DNA from 2 places in the Peribacillus sp. V2I11 genome. Region 1 is predicted to be linked to the other one. Evidence: riboswitches for the same ligand, from Rfam matches in the RefSeq annotation. Region 1 holds a riboswitch; the other holds the start of a gene.
What was found. A riboswitch is a leader RNA that binds a small molecule or an ion and turns the genes downstream of it on or off. The one in region 1 is predicted to bind thiamine pyrophosphate.
Positions count from the first base shown of each region.

Region 2: another riboswitch for thiamine pyrophosphate. It lies ahead of tenA (thiaminase II); the one in region 1 lies ahead of QFZ73_RS18515 (ABC transporter substrate-binding protein).

Region 1 is NZ_JAUSYW010000001.1:3,785,925-3,792,372, reverse strand. Features, by position in the region: gene QFZ73_RS18535 (TatD family hydrolase) at 1-757, opposite strand, end outside; gene QFZ73_RS18530 (ABC transporter ATP-binding protein) at 779-1,522, opposite strand; partial or broken gene QFZ73_RS18525 (ABC transporter permease) at 1,506-2,289, opposite strand; gene QFZ73_RS18520 (thiamine-binding protein) at 2,286-2,570, opposite strand; gene QFZ73_RS18515 (ABC transporter substrate-binding protein) at 2,582-3,586, opposite strand; TPP riboswitch at 3,722-3,831, opposite strand; gene QFZ73_RS18510 (protein-glutamine gamma-glutamyltransferase) at 4,134-4,961, shown strand; gene rarD (EamA family transporter RarD) at 5,053-5,982, opposite strand; gene QFZ73_RS18500 (amidohydrolase) at 6,063-6,448, opposite strand, start outside.
Region 2 is NZ_JAUSYW010000001.1:5,425,306-5,431,753, reverse strand. Features, by position in the region: gene QFZ73_RS26465 (AMP-binding protein) at 1-650, shown strand, start outside; gene QFZ73_RS26460 (SDR family NAD(P)-dependent oxidoreductase) at 700-1,446, shown strand; TPP riboswitch at 1,586-1,714, shown strand; gene tenA (thiaminase II) at 1,852-2,535, shown strand; gene QFZ73_RS26450 (ECF transporter S component) at 2,550-3,134, shown strand; gene QFZ73_RS26445 (ABC transporter ATP-binding protein) at 3,147-4,607, shown strand; gene QFZ73_RS26440 (energy-coupling factor transporter transmembrane component T family protein) at 4,624-5,400, shown strand; gene QFZ73_RS26435 (thiamine phosphate synthase) at 5,441-6,052, shown strand; gene thiO (glycine oxidase ThiO) at 6,054-6,448, shown strand, end outside.

The sequences.
Region 1 (6,448 bases):
GATAAAAATCTTTCGTATTTTGATAAAGGATTTCATAGACATCCTCAATCGGCATTCCTTTAATCGAAGCAATTTGACGCACACTGTCATGCATCATGCCGGGATGGGTCCATTTCCCATTGAAAACCCCTTCAAACGGCCATGGGCCATCCGTTTCAATCATCATCAGCTTAAGTGGGTATGCCGAAACTAATTCCTGTATTTCCCTTTCATAACAAACATCAGGTGTAATCGAAATGCTGTAGCCCTTTTCGGCCATTCTTTCGACTGTCCGGATATCGCCTTTAAACCAATGAAAGTGTGCCTTTGTGATTTGATGCTTATCCAAAAGGTCGCAAACGATAGGTGCATCGTCATGGACGGCATGAAGGATAACCGGCTTTTCAACCTCTTTGGCTAGGGCCAGGAACCTCTCCAGTATCACTATATACGCTGAGTTATCAATATCGGGATTTTCCTGCCTTAAGTAATAGGGCAGCCCAACTTCACCTACGGCAACCATATCTTGATGATGTTCCCGCATCCAGTTCAATAATTCGTTCACTACTTCATCACTCGGAAGGGACTGCTCTGGATGAAAGCCAAAGGCAGGCTTAATTCGTGAATCCTTGAGTGAAAGCTGATAATTGTTAATCGAAGAAGCCAAATTCATGGAAACAGTCAGCAAGGATTCCATATGAACCTTTTCCATGTCTGTCAGGATCTGCTTCCGTTTACTTTCATCATACCGATCCAAATGGATATGGCTGTCGATCATTCTCAAGTTTAATCGCCTCCCTTAAGTAGAAAAAGTTGGCTTTAGTGCTGTATATAATTCTCTCTTCATATGAAAAAATTCATCACTGAGAAGCTGTTCTTCTCTTCTTGGCCTTGGAAATGGAACTTCCACTTCTTTGATGACAGCAGCCGGTTTTGCTGATAACACATAAATTCTATCTGATAGGAAAACCGCTTCATCTATGCTATGAGTAACAAAAAGCACCGACCTCCGATTTTCTTCCCAAACCGACAACAGCCATTTTTGCATTTGCAATCTTGTCAGTTCATCCAAGGCAGAAAAGGGTTCGTCCAGGCACATCAAGTCCTGTGGACTTAAGATACTCCGAATGAATGCTGCCCTTTGCTTCATGCCTCCGGATAATTCATGCGGATATGCTTTCTCGTACTCTTCTAATCCAGCTTTCATCAAAAGGGCTTTTGCCTTTTCTTTATCTCTGATCCCAGCAAGTTCACTTCCAAGTAAAACATTTTCCAATACCGATCTCCAAGGTAAAAGGGAAGGCTGCTGGGGCATATAGCTGATATGGCCCTTTAAGCCATTTATCTTTTTACCATCCAATGAAATGATGCCATGTTCCGGCTTCAAAATGCCGCCAATTAAGTGGAACAATGTACTTTTACCGCTGCCCGATGGCCCAAGGATCGTGACAAATTCCCCATCATCCACATGGAAATTCATATTCTCCAATATATTCTGTTTACCATCGAAAGAATAAGAGACGTCATCAATTTCCAGTTTCATCCTTTTCGCCCTCCTTTCTCTTCCAAGAAACTAAGTATTTCTCCAGGAAGGTGATGATTCCAAAAAAGATCAGACTCATTCCCATAATGATGAAAATGGCAACAAACACCCGATCTGTCCTGAACGCAGAGGAAGCGAGGGTCATATAAACACCAATCCCCGATTTTGCCCCAAGCCATTCCGAAATAACCGCACCCATTACACTATAGGTGGCCGAAATTTTCAGGCCGGAGAAAATGAGCGGGATCGAGTGAGGAAGTTCCAGCTTCCAAAATAACTGGTTTTTTCCCGCTCCCATCATCTTGAAATAATGCTTAAGTTCGTATGGTGTCTGGCGAAAACCGTCCAATGATGCAACCGCTACCGGAAAAAAACATACAAGCGAAATCACTATTAACTTAGGCAGCATGCCAAAGCCAAACCAGATCACCAAAAGCGGCGCCAAAACTATGATAGGTATATTTTGTGATAGTATGAGCAGAGGATAAACCGCGTCCTTCACACCTGGAAATAGGTGTAGGATTGCCGCGATTAATAAGCCGATGCAGCTTCCAATAAAAAAAACCCGACAACGCAAGCCCGGTAGTGGATATAAGTTGTCCGTAAAGATTGCGGTACGACTCCATTCCTTCAATGAAAATGGCCGATGGAGCGGGAAGCAGCCATTCTTCAACTTTCAATAAGACTGTCACTGACTCCCATACTATCAGCAACAATAATAAAAGAAAGAAGGGAGCCCCCTTCTTCCAAATTCCCCTTCCGATCATGCCCGATATTTCTCCGTTAACGTATCCATCGTAATCCCGCTTGGCTGATATAATATTTTCACTTGGGAAATGACATTCGGTGATCCAATTTCAATCATTCTTACATTCATTTTTTCTATCACGGCAAAAAGTTCGGAAAGCTCACCCTCCATTGTCGTTTCAAGCGGGTGAACCTCATACTTGACACCTGATTCTTCAATGATCTTGATTGCTTCATCCACCATGGGGATGACATTTTCCCCTTTAGGAATAATTTGGATACTAATTAATGAATTGGCCATTGTATTTCCTCCTATTTTGGTAAAAATTCATTGGTAAATGCCTTTTCAGGATCGAAATCACCTTCAAGAAGCTTATTTTCAGTCATCCAATCACTGTAATCCTTCCAGATTTCAAGCTTTTGTTCACCCCATCGCGGAGCATCATCCTGATACTTGGCTGCAAGCCACTCCTGGCTTTTCTTCACTAGTTTTGCATCAAGATCCGGTGCAGACTTAATTAACATGTCTGCTGCATCATCAGGATTCTTAATCGCAAACTGGTACCCTTTCGATGCTGCATGAACGAATGCTTTAACAGTCTCGGGATCCTCTTTTATCATCTTTTCATTTGTTGTCAAAACAGGCGTATAGTAATCAAGCTTATCAGAGTATTCGGTTAAGTAAACCATATTAAGCTTTTCATTTCGCAACTCGGCCTCAATGCCTGTCCATCCATAATAAATCCAGGCAAAATCTATATCCCTTTTAACCGAAGTGAAAAAATCCGTGTCTCCTGTATTGACTATGTCCACTTTATTTACATCCGCATTCTCTTTTTTCATGAGTGAATCTATAATGGCCTTTTCAACTGGAGACCCCCAGCCACCATACGTTTTCCCTTCAAAATCCTTTGGAGTTTTAATGTTCTTTGCCTCAGGGGAAGCGAATCCAGAGGTATTATGCTGGATGACGGCAGCTACCGAAACAATTGGCACGCCTTGCACGCGGGCCTGCGTAATGCCCTCCTGGTAACTCACGCCAAATTCAGATTTCCCTGAAGCGACAAGCTTATCAGCTCCAGCTTCACCCGGCATGATAATTTCCACATCAAGACCTTGTTCTTTAAAATAACCTTTTTCCTTGGCTACATACAATCCTGTATGGTTTGTATTCGGTGTCCAATCGAGCACGACCGATACCTTTTTTAATTCTTCATTTCCTTCATTTTTGGATGCTTCTTCTTTTTCATTAGTTCCGCCTGCACCGCATCCAGCCAAAAGGAACAATGAAGTTAACAGTGGTAAGAATTTATTCAAGTTTTTATCCTCCTACACATCATATAAGATCCATATGCCGGAACCATAATGGGGACTCCAGGTTCTATTCAAATACTGGATAAAAAAGCAAAAAACGCCCGAAGATGAATTCGGACGTTAACATACAAAACAGAAAGTCAGTAATAATATGTTCCCTCCGCTGGCATCATCCAGATCAGGTTCAAAGAGTCAGCATCTAAAGGATGCAATCTCAGCCAGCAGTACTGGCCCCCCTACATTTCTCGCACATATGAACATTTCTCTCTCATTATATCAATTCATAGGGAAAAAGGAATACTAATTTGCTTCTTCTCACTAATTGGAAAGGTATTCCTTGCACTTTAGGATATCTAGCAAAACATCTTTTGAACGAAAAATCATTGAAAGCAAAATAATTCTGCCGCTTTTCATTTCCAATCATTCTTGGCTGACACGTTCCAAATAGTCATTTCTTTGCTGGTATTCATATAATGAGCATTACCTGTAGACATTTCTGTTTACTGGTTTTATAAACCCTTAATTTCATAAGCAAAAGGTGGATATGATCATGATAAAGATTAATCACAAATGGTTAGATGTCAGTCAAATCCAACCAGGTATAGCATCTACTAAATCGCTTGAAATTCTTCAATTGCTGGCGGAAGATTCTAACGTTTTTGAATACCGGAACTTTGGAGATTTCAATTTCGAGATACAACTGAGGAACCGAGTCATTGAGGCAGCTTTTGCGTTGGACAAAAGTGATGCAGAATTTTCCACACTTGAGGAATCGGAATGCAATAATCAATATTGGCGCCTTTCCAAGGGTGGCACCTTTACACTTCAGCCAGGGATTCTCCCTCATGCAGCACTCGTTGACATTTTCATAAATGGAAGGCTTTATGCTTTCGAATGCGGGACAGCGATAGTCGTCACTTTTTTAAAGGCCATTTTGGATTTGATCGGCCCTAGGAATTTCGACCATCTTTTTTCAGACCTATTTTTATATGACTTTCGCCCTCCACAGAATATGGCTCTCATTATTCATCAAGGAAGGGATTATTTACCAGGTGATTGCGTTTACTTCAAAAACCCTGATCACGACGAGGCAACTCCTGAATGGCAAGGTGAAAATGCCATATTATTAGGGAGAAACCTCTTTTATGGCCATGGAATCGGGATTACCAGTTCACAGGGAATCATCGATGAATTAAATAGCAATAGAATGCCGAACGCCACCATATCGGCATTCCTGACAGATCATATCATTTTCCTGGATAGTTCCTTCTATAGACAATTCCAAATAAATATCCCCCGTGCAAAGCCCGATCACAGTCCTGTCAGCCTTTCCAATTGTATTGTTTCTGAAATAGGACCGAAGATTTACCTTTCATGACCCTGGCATTTCCCCTATGCCGTAAAACCGTTTTATTAAATACCGGAATAAAAAAATGCTTGGGAGGATCTCCCAAGCATCTTTTTATTATTCACGCACCAATATTCCCTTTGCCTTTGAACCTGCGGGCACTTGCCTGACCCCATTTCGTTATGGATAGTGTATAAACAGCCAAGGCTGACCATATGAACAAAAAGGCTAAAAGATGTGCTTTGGTAAAACTTTCATGATAGACGAATACCCCGATCAATAAAGATAAGGTCGGAGCGATATACTGAAAAATGCCAAGCATCGATAACGGGATCTTCTCCGCCCCTTTTGCAAAATATAAAAGCGGCAACGCCGTGACAATCCCGCCGCCCACCAATAGCAAGCTTGTGCTTCCCTCTGTAAAGAATTGCATTTCCGATCGGTTCATCAAGTATATCAGGTAACCCAGGGCCAGAGGCGTTACCATCATCGTTTCGAGCGTCAGCCCGATCGCCGACTCGGCCTTGATCATTTTTTTTGCCAGACCGTATAATCCAAAGGTCATGGCCAAAACAAGAGAGATCCACGGAATCGTGCCGAAATGAATGCCAAGGATCAAGACTCCGGTTCCTGCAAGCAGGAATGAAATGATTTGGGCCCCGCTCAATTTTTCTTTTAAGACTATCACTCCCAATAGTACACTGACTAGCGGATTGATATAATATCCAAGGCTCGTGTCGAGGATCCGTCCTGAGTTAACGGCCCAGATGAACACTCCCCAATTAGCTGTAACAAGCAGTGACGCCGTTAGTAATGCCACACAGAGTTTGGGGTTTCCCATTATGTTTTTGACATAATCAAGAAACGCTTGCCACTTTTTCATGAACATCAATAAAACCAGCATGAACACGAAAGACCATAATACCCTCTGAGCCAAAATTTCCGTTGCACCGACTCCCTGAAGGAACTTCCAGTAAATCGGCACGATTCCCCACATCATGTAAGAAAGGGCAGCATAGATCGCCCCTTCTTTTTGTTGATCGACTTTCATAACCTTCCTTCTTTCCATTTACATTCCTTTATCTAATTCCATCTAACAATTTTGTATGTCCATTTCTTTTTTAGCAACTGTTATTTTTTATCATACATGATTTTGTCATCGATGACCGTCATGACAGCCTCGGCTTTTAGGAGATCATCCGGCGCTGCAGCAAAGACATCAAGATTAAACACGGTAAAATCGGCATCGTACCCTTTAATGATCACACCGCGACGTTTTTCCTGGCCGATTGCTGCAGCACTCCCTTTTGTATACAGTGCAAAGGCCTCGTAAACGGAAAGCCTTTCACCAAAACCATAAACGGTACGGTCCTCACTGTTGATTTTCATCCTTGTGACAGCTGCATGAATGCCCAAAATTGGATTCAATGGCTCAATGGGTGCATCCGACCCGCCCGCACAAATGATGCCCAAATTCAAATAGGTTTTCCAGGCATAAGAGGACTCCAATAGATTGG
Region 2 (6,448 bases), 1.6 Mb from region 1:
CGTTCAAGATATTGTCAGGATGGGGGCAAACGGAAGATGGCTTGGTAACCTTGACGAGACTTGAAGATCCAGAAGAAAAACTGACGAATACCGACGGAATTCCGTTTCCGGGAATGGAGCTAAAGGTAGTGGATTTTAAAGGGGAGATCTGTGCCCCGAATATAGAAGGCTCTTTATTAGTAAGGGGTCCGGCTCTTTTTGTCGGCTATTTTAAACGGATCGATGATACTTTAGTAGAGTATAATGACGGATGGTTCATTACCGGTGATCGAGGATTCATTGATGAAGACGGATATATCCGGATTTCTGGAAGAAACAAAGACATAATCATACGTGGCGGTGAAAATATTCCAGTCGCTTATGTAGAAAATGTATTGTATGAACACCCGGATATTTCTAGCGCTCAGGTTATTGCGGTACCAGATTCCCGTCTTCAGGAAAAAGCCTGTGCATGTATCAGCATGAAAACGGGGAAGAGCCCGATAACGATGGATTCCATGCAGGAATTTCTCTCGGAAAAGGGTTTGGCCAAACAATATTGGCCTGAATTTCTTGAGATAATGGATGACTTTCCTCGAACGGCTAGCGGGAAAATCCAGAAATTCCGGCTCCGGGAAATGATAAATGAAAAGATAATCGACAATATTTAAGCAGTTTATAATCCATATTGACTAAATGGTGAAAGTGGAGGGGAATATGATGAATAAAAGAATGGCATTTATCACAGGTGCCGGAAGTGGAATTGGCAGAGAGATTGCAAAAAAATTGGCTTCTCGTAATTTTAACATCATCGTGGCTGATATTAATCTTAAAAATGCAGAGGAAACGGTTTCTATAATCGAAAAGTCGGGTTTTGAAGCCAGAGCGGTCCATTGTGATGTAACGAAATTAGAAAGTGTTAAAAAAGCCGTTGAAGAATCAGTGAAGCATTTTCATAGAATAGATATATTGGTTAATAATGCAGGGTGGGATAAGGTGGAACCATTTTTAAAAAGTAATCCCAGCACTTGGAAAAGGATTATCGATATTAATTTACTTGGGCAGATCCATACTTGCAAGGAAATTTTACCTCTTATGATTGAAAACGGTTACGGAAAGGTAGTAAATATTGCATCCGATGCAGCTAGAGTCGGATCAAGTGGAGAGGCAGTTTATTCGGCTGCTAAGGGAGGGGTGATTGCCTTCACAAAAACGATAGCAAGAGAAATGGCACGTCACAAACTCAACATCAATTGTATTGCGCCAGGTCCTGCTGATACGCCCCTATTTCAAGAAATAGGCTCTTATAATGAAGGTATAGCAGGAGCCTTGGAAAAAGCGATTCCATTCCGCCGGCTAGCACAACCAGAGGATATTGCCAGTGCTGTTGCCTATTTCGTTTCGGAAGATGCAGGGTATATTACGGGGCAAACTCTTTCCGTAAATGGTGGATTAACAATGGTTTAAGCGATCATGGTAAGGTGGTAATGCAAGATTGAAAGGTTAGTAACCATAACCATAAATCATGAAAACTTTTTCTAATACGTTTGACAATTGGATTAATCGTGTTAATATAAAGGCAAATGAAATGAATTTAATATACAATTTGTACCACTAGGGGTGCTTTATAGGTAAAAGTTGATTTTACCGGAGAAGCTGAGATTAAAGTATGACTTTAAGACCCTTAGAACCTGATCTGGTTTATACCAGCGTAGGGAAGTGGGGGTCTGGAACAATACGTTTCTGTATTATTTCAAGTACAACCACTTTCTTTACGTTAAAGAAAGTGGTTTTTTGTTTGCAAAAAAAGAGGTGTTAAAAGGTTTTTATCCCGTATCATCCTTTAAAAAATACAATTTGGAGGTAATGGACATGAAGTTTTCAGAGGAAATTCGTCAGGAAGTCGATCACATTTGGGAAGCTAGTTTTAATCACCCGTTTGTTGCAGGGATAGGAGATGGCACTTTGCCATTGGAGTGTTTTCGTTTTTATGTCATGCAAGATGCCTATTATTTATCTCATTTTGCTAGAGTTCAAGCTTTAGGAGCAGTCAAAGCTACAGATTTACATACAACAAGCAGGCTTGCCGGCCACGCACAAGGAACATATGAAGCGGAGTTGAAGCTTCATGAGAATTTTTCTGAGAGATTAGGCATCACAAAAGAAGAAAGGGAAAATTTTAAACCTGCCCCGACTGCTTATGCTTATACTTCCCATATGTACCGTGCGGCTTATTCTGGACATTTAGGGGATGTTATTGCAGCTATCTTGCCGTGTTACTGGCTGTATTATGAAATAGGTGAAAAGCTGCAAGGGTGCTTACCCGAAGAGCCGATTTATCAAGAATGGATAGCGGCTTACGGAGGAGAGTGGTTCCGCACTTTGGTGGAAGAACAAATTGCGAGGCTTGATGAGATTGCTGAAAAAGTAACAGACGAGGATAAGGAGAGAATGAAAGAGCATTTCATCCTTAGCAGCCAATATGAATACTCATTTTGGGAAATGGCTTATCGTTTAGAGACATGGCCTGTGCATAAGGAAACACTAGAAGTATAAAGGAGAATGAAACAATGAAAAAAGGATTGAAATTAACCGATATATTAGTCACGATCGTGATTGCGGTAGCATTTGGAATCGTTTATATCCTTTGGGGTTCGATTTATTATTCCGTTAAACCATTAGGATTACATCTGGATCAACTTATTTATGGAATGTGGTTTATAGCTGGCCCCGTCGCCTTTTTAATTTTACGGAAACCGGGTGTGGCACTTTTGGCAGAGATAGCTGCAGCTTCCGGAGAATTCTTTCTAGGTTCACCATGGGGGCTGACCGTACTGTTATATGGGGTGGTCCAAGGTTTGTTCGCGGAACTGGTGTTCATGGCGTTCAAATATAAAAAATTCAATATGTCGGTAGCCGTTTTAGCTGCGATTGCTTCCTGCCTGGCATCAATCATCATGGATTTTGCTTATGGGGAAATAGGTGCTCTCTCTCTTTGGAATTTATCGTTATTCATGATAGCCAGGTTTGTGGGTTCCATATTCTTTGCAGGTGTGACTGCCTATTATTTAGTTAAAGTACTGGAAGCAACAGGAGTAACTAATCTTGTTCGTCCGGTTTCAAGTAAAGATTATGCAGAACTGGATCAAAAGTAGAGGTTGAGGGCCATGGAACGAATCGTTTCTGTTGAGAAGTTAAGAATGAAATTTCCCGGTGATGAATCTTTGATATTCAAGGACCTATCCATATCGTTTGATAAAGGAGAAAAAGTGCTATTGTTGGGACCATCAGGATGTGGTAAGTCCACTCTTTTGCAAGTGTTAAGCGGATTGATTCCGAATTCCTTCGAAGTCCCGATGAAAGCGGAGGAATTGAAATGCCCTTCATCATGGGGATATGTTTTTCAAGACCCTGATAGTCAGTTTTGCATGCCATTTGCCGATGAGGAAATTGCCTTCGTCCTTGAGAATCTTTCCGTCCCTAAAGAAGAAATGGAAGAGAAGATCCAAAATCATATCCGTAATGTAGGATTGAACCTAGGCCATACAAGTATAGAAACATTATCAGGCGGGATGAAACAGCGTCTGGCAATCGCTTCAGTATTAGCCCTTGAACCAGAAGTGCTATTTTTAGATGAACCAACCGCCATGCTTGATCCGGAAGGGACAAAAGAAATCTGGGACTTGTTGAAGGAAGTCGGACGAGACAAAACGGTTATTATCGTCGAGCATAAAATTGACCATGTTTTAGAATTCATCGAACGAATCGTTCTTTTTAACGGTGAAGGTCAAATCATAGCTGATGGTCCAAGAGACACCATTCTTTCACTATATAAAAATGAAATGAAAGAACATGGAATTTGGTTCCCTGGTGTTTGGGATGAATATATACATGAGAATGCACCCATTCGGGAACTCCAATTTACAGATGGTTTACCCCTTATGGATGTGCAAGGATTTAGAGGTTTTCGGAATAAAGAGGAAAAAATCAAGGTTGAAGAGCTGAAGGTCCATTCAGGGGAATGGATTGTAATCAGGGGAGAAAATGGCGCGGGGAAGAGTACTCTTTTGCATGCACTGATGCAGTTCATAAAAACGAATGGTAAGTATGAATTAATGGGGACCCCCATTAAAGGCGTGAAAAATCCAATTTCGGATCATATGACGTTTGTCTTTCAAAATCCTGAGTTTCAGTTCGTTGCAAATACTGTATATGAAGAGATTGCTTATTCATTGCGAATTGACAAAAGGCCGCAACAAGAAATAGATGAGAGAGTCCGCTCATTGCTTAAAGTGTTCCGCCTGGAGGCACATCGGGATAAACATCCGTTTCAATTATCAATGGGTCAAAAGCGTCGCTTAAGCGTAGCCGCCTCAATCGTAATAGACAAAAAAATCATACTCCTGGATGAGCCAACCTTTGGCCAAGATTCGAAAAATACCTTTGCATTACTGGAATGGTTTGAGGAATATCGAAGGCGCGGAATAACAGTGATCATGGTAACTCATGACGATCATATTTCAAAAAACTTTGCAACAAGGATCTGGACGGTTAAGGACGGAGACGTAATAAGTGATGAGAACATCGCGCAAGCCGGATTTTTGGAGAACAAAGTTTTATCACTATAAAAGGAGTGTCATGTAGATGAATGTTTCAAATGCAGAAACATGGCTCCATAGAATTAATCCAAGCCTTAAACTTGGTGTACTGATTGTGTTATGCATCGTGGCGTTATTCATTCATGACCTGAATTATATGATGAATATCACCATTGGCGTATTACTTTTATTTTTGTTTTTTACCGGGCATTCGATAAAACGCATCTTACTTTTGTCGATTCCCTTTTGTTTCATTTTTATATCCACCTCTTCCGCAATGATATTATTCGGGCAAGGCGAGACGCTTTGGTTTGAGTGGGGCCTAATATCGATTACGGAGGAAAGTTTCATGAGGGGATTACTTGTAGGCTTTCGAGCTTTGTTCTTTGCGGCCCTTGGTTTAACTTTTTCCTTAACGACTAGACCAGTGAACTTGTTTTATTCGTTAATGCAGCAAGTTAAGCTTAAACCGAAATATGCCTATAGTTTCATGGCGGCATTAAGGCTGATTCCCATCATGATGGAGGAGTTCCAAACGATACGAAACGCGATGAAGGTACGCGGTTTCGAAAGGGGAAAAGGGATAAGATCGGTATATTTTAAAATGAAAGCCTATTCCATCCCGTTGTTATCCGGAAGCATCAGACGTGCTCACCGAATCGCGGTTGCGATGGAGGCAAAGCGATTTACAGACACTCGGGATCGAACATACTATTATGAATTTGGTTTTTCAAAAATGGACCATGGTTTCATTCTGTATTTTATCATCCTGCTGTTGGCCGGCTTTTACCTATCGATTCAATTCCCGTTAGTATCCATTTAATTTTATGAGATTGTAACTTTACTAGTTAGGGGTTCTTAGTATGAATGCACATGAATTGCATATTATTTCTACTGGGAAACAGCCAATTGAAAAGTTTGTGGAAATCGCCTCAAACATTCAGGAACATGTTGATTTCTTTTATCTAAGGGAAAAGCATATGAGTGCATCGGAACTCTATCGAGCAGTGACCCTATTACATGATAAAAAGATTCCGCTGTCTAAGATCATCATTAATGACAGGGTGGATGTAGCCTGGGTACACAAAGTATTTGGTGTTCAATTGGCTTTTCATAGTTTAGATGCGGGAGTCGTAAAAGGAGTTATTCCAGGGTTGAATGTTGGCTGTTCGATCCATTCCATGGATGAAGCGAAAGCCGCATTCAGCAAAGGGGCCAATTACGCGATTTATGGACATGTTTTTGAAACGGATTCAAAAATCGGCCTTCCTCCTAAGGGAGTTGAGGAGCTTCATGCAATCACAAGAAATATCAATCTACCAATAATTGCCATAGGTGGAATAACACCTTTCAATTGCCAAGTCGTGCTGGATGCGGGGGCACGTGGAATTGCCGTCATGTCAGGGGTGCTTGAAGCTAAAAATCCGATTAGAGCCGTTAAAGAATATTCGAAGGCTTTGGGAAAGGAGACATAAGATGAATTCCATATATGATGCAATCATTGTTGGGGGAGGAGTAATCGGTGGATCCATTGCTTTTCAATTAGCCAAACGAGGTAAAAAGGTCCTTTTATTGGAAAAAGATAGACTTGCCAGTAAAGCATCCAGTGCTGCAGCCGGGATGTTAGGGGCACAAGCCGAGTTAGATGCTGATAACCCGCTTTTTACATTGGCAAGCCGAAGCAGGGGGATGTTTCCTGCACTGTCGGAAGAATTAAAAGACATAAGTGGAATAGATATCGAATTAGTGAACAAGGGCATGTTTAAGGTGGCGCTAACGAATGATCAGGTAGCCGAGTTAAAGAACTTGACCAGAGTCCAGCAAGATGCGGGACTTGAGGCCGAATGGCTATCGACCGCCGAAATAAGGAA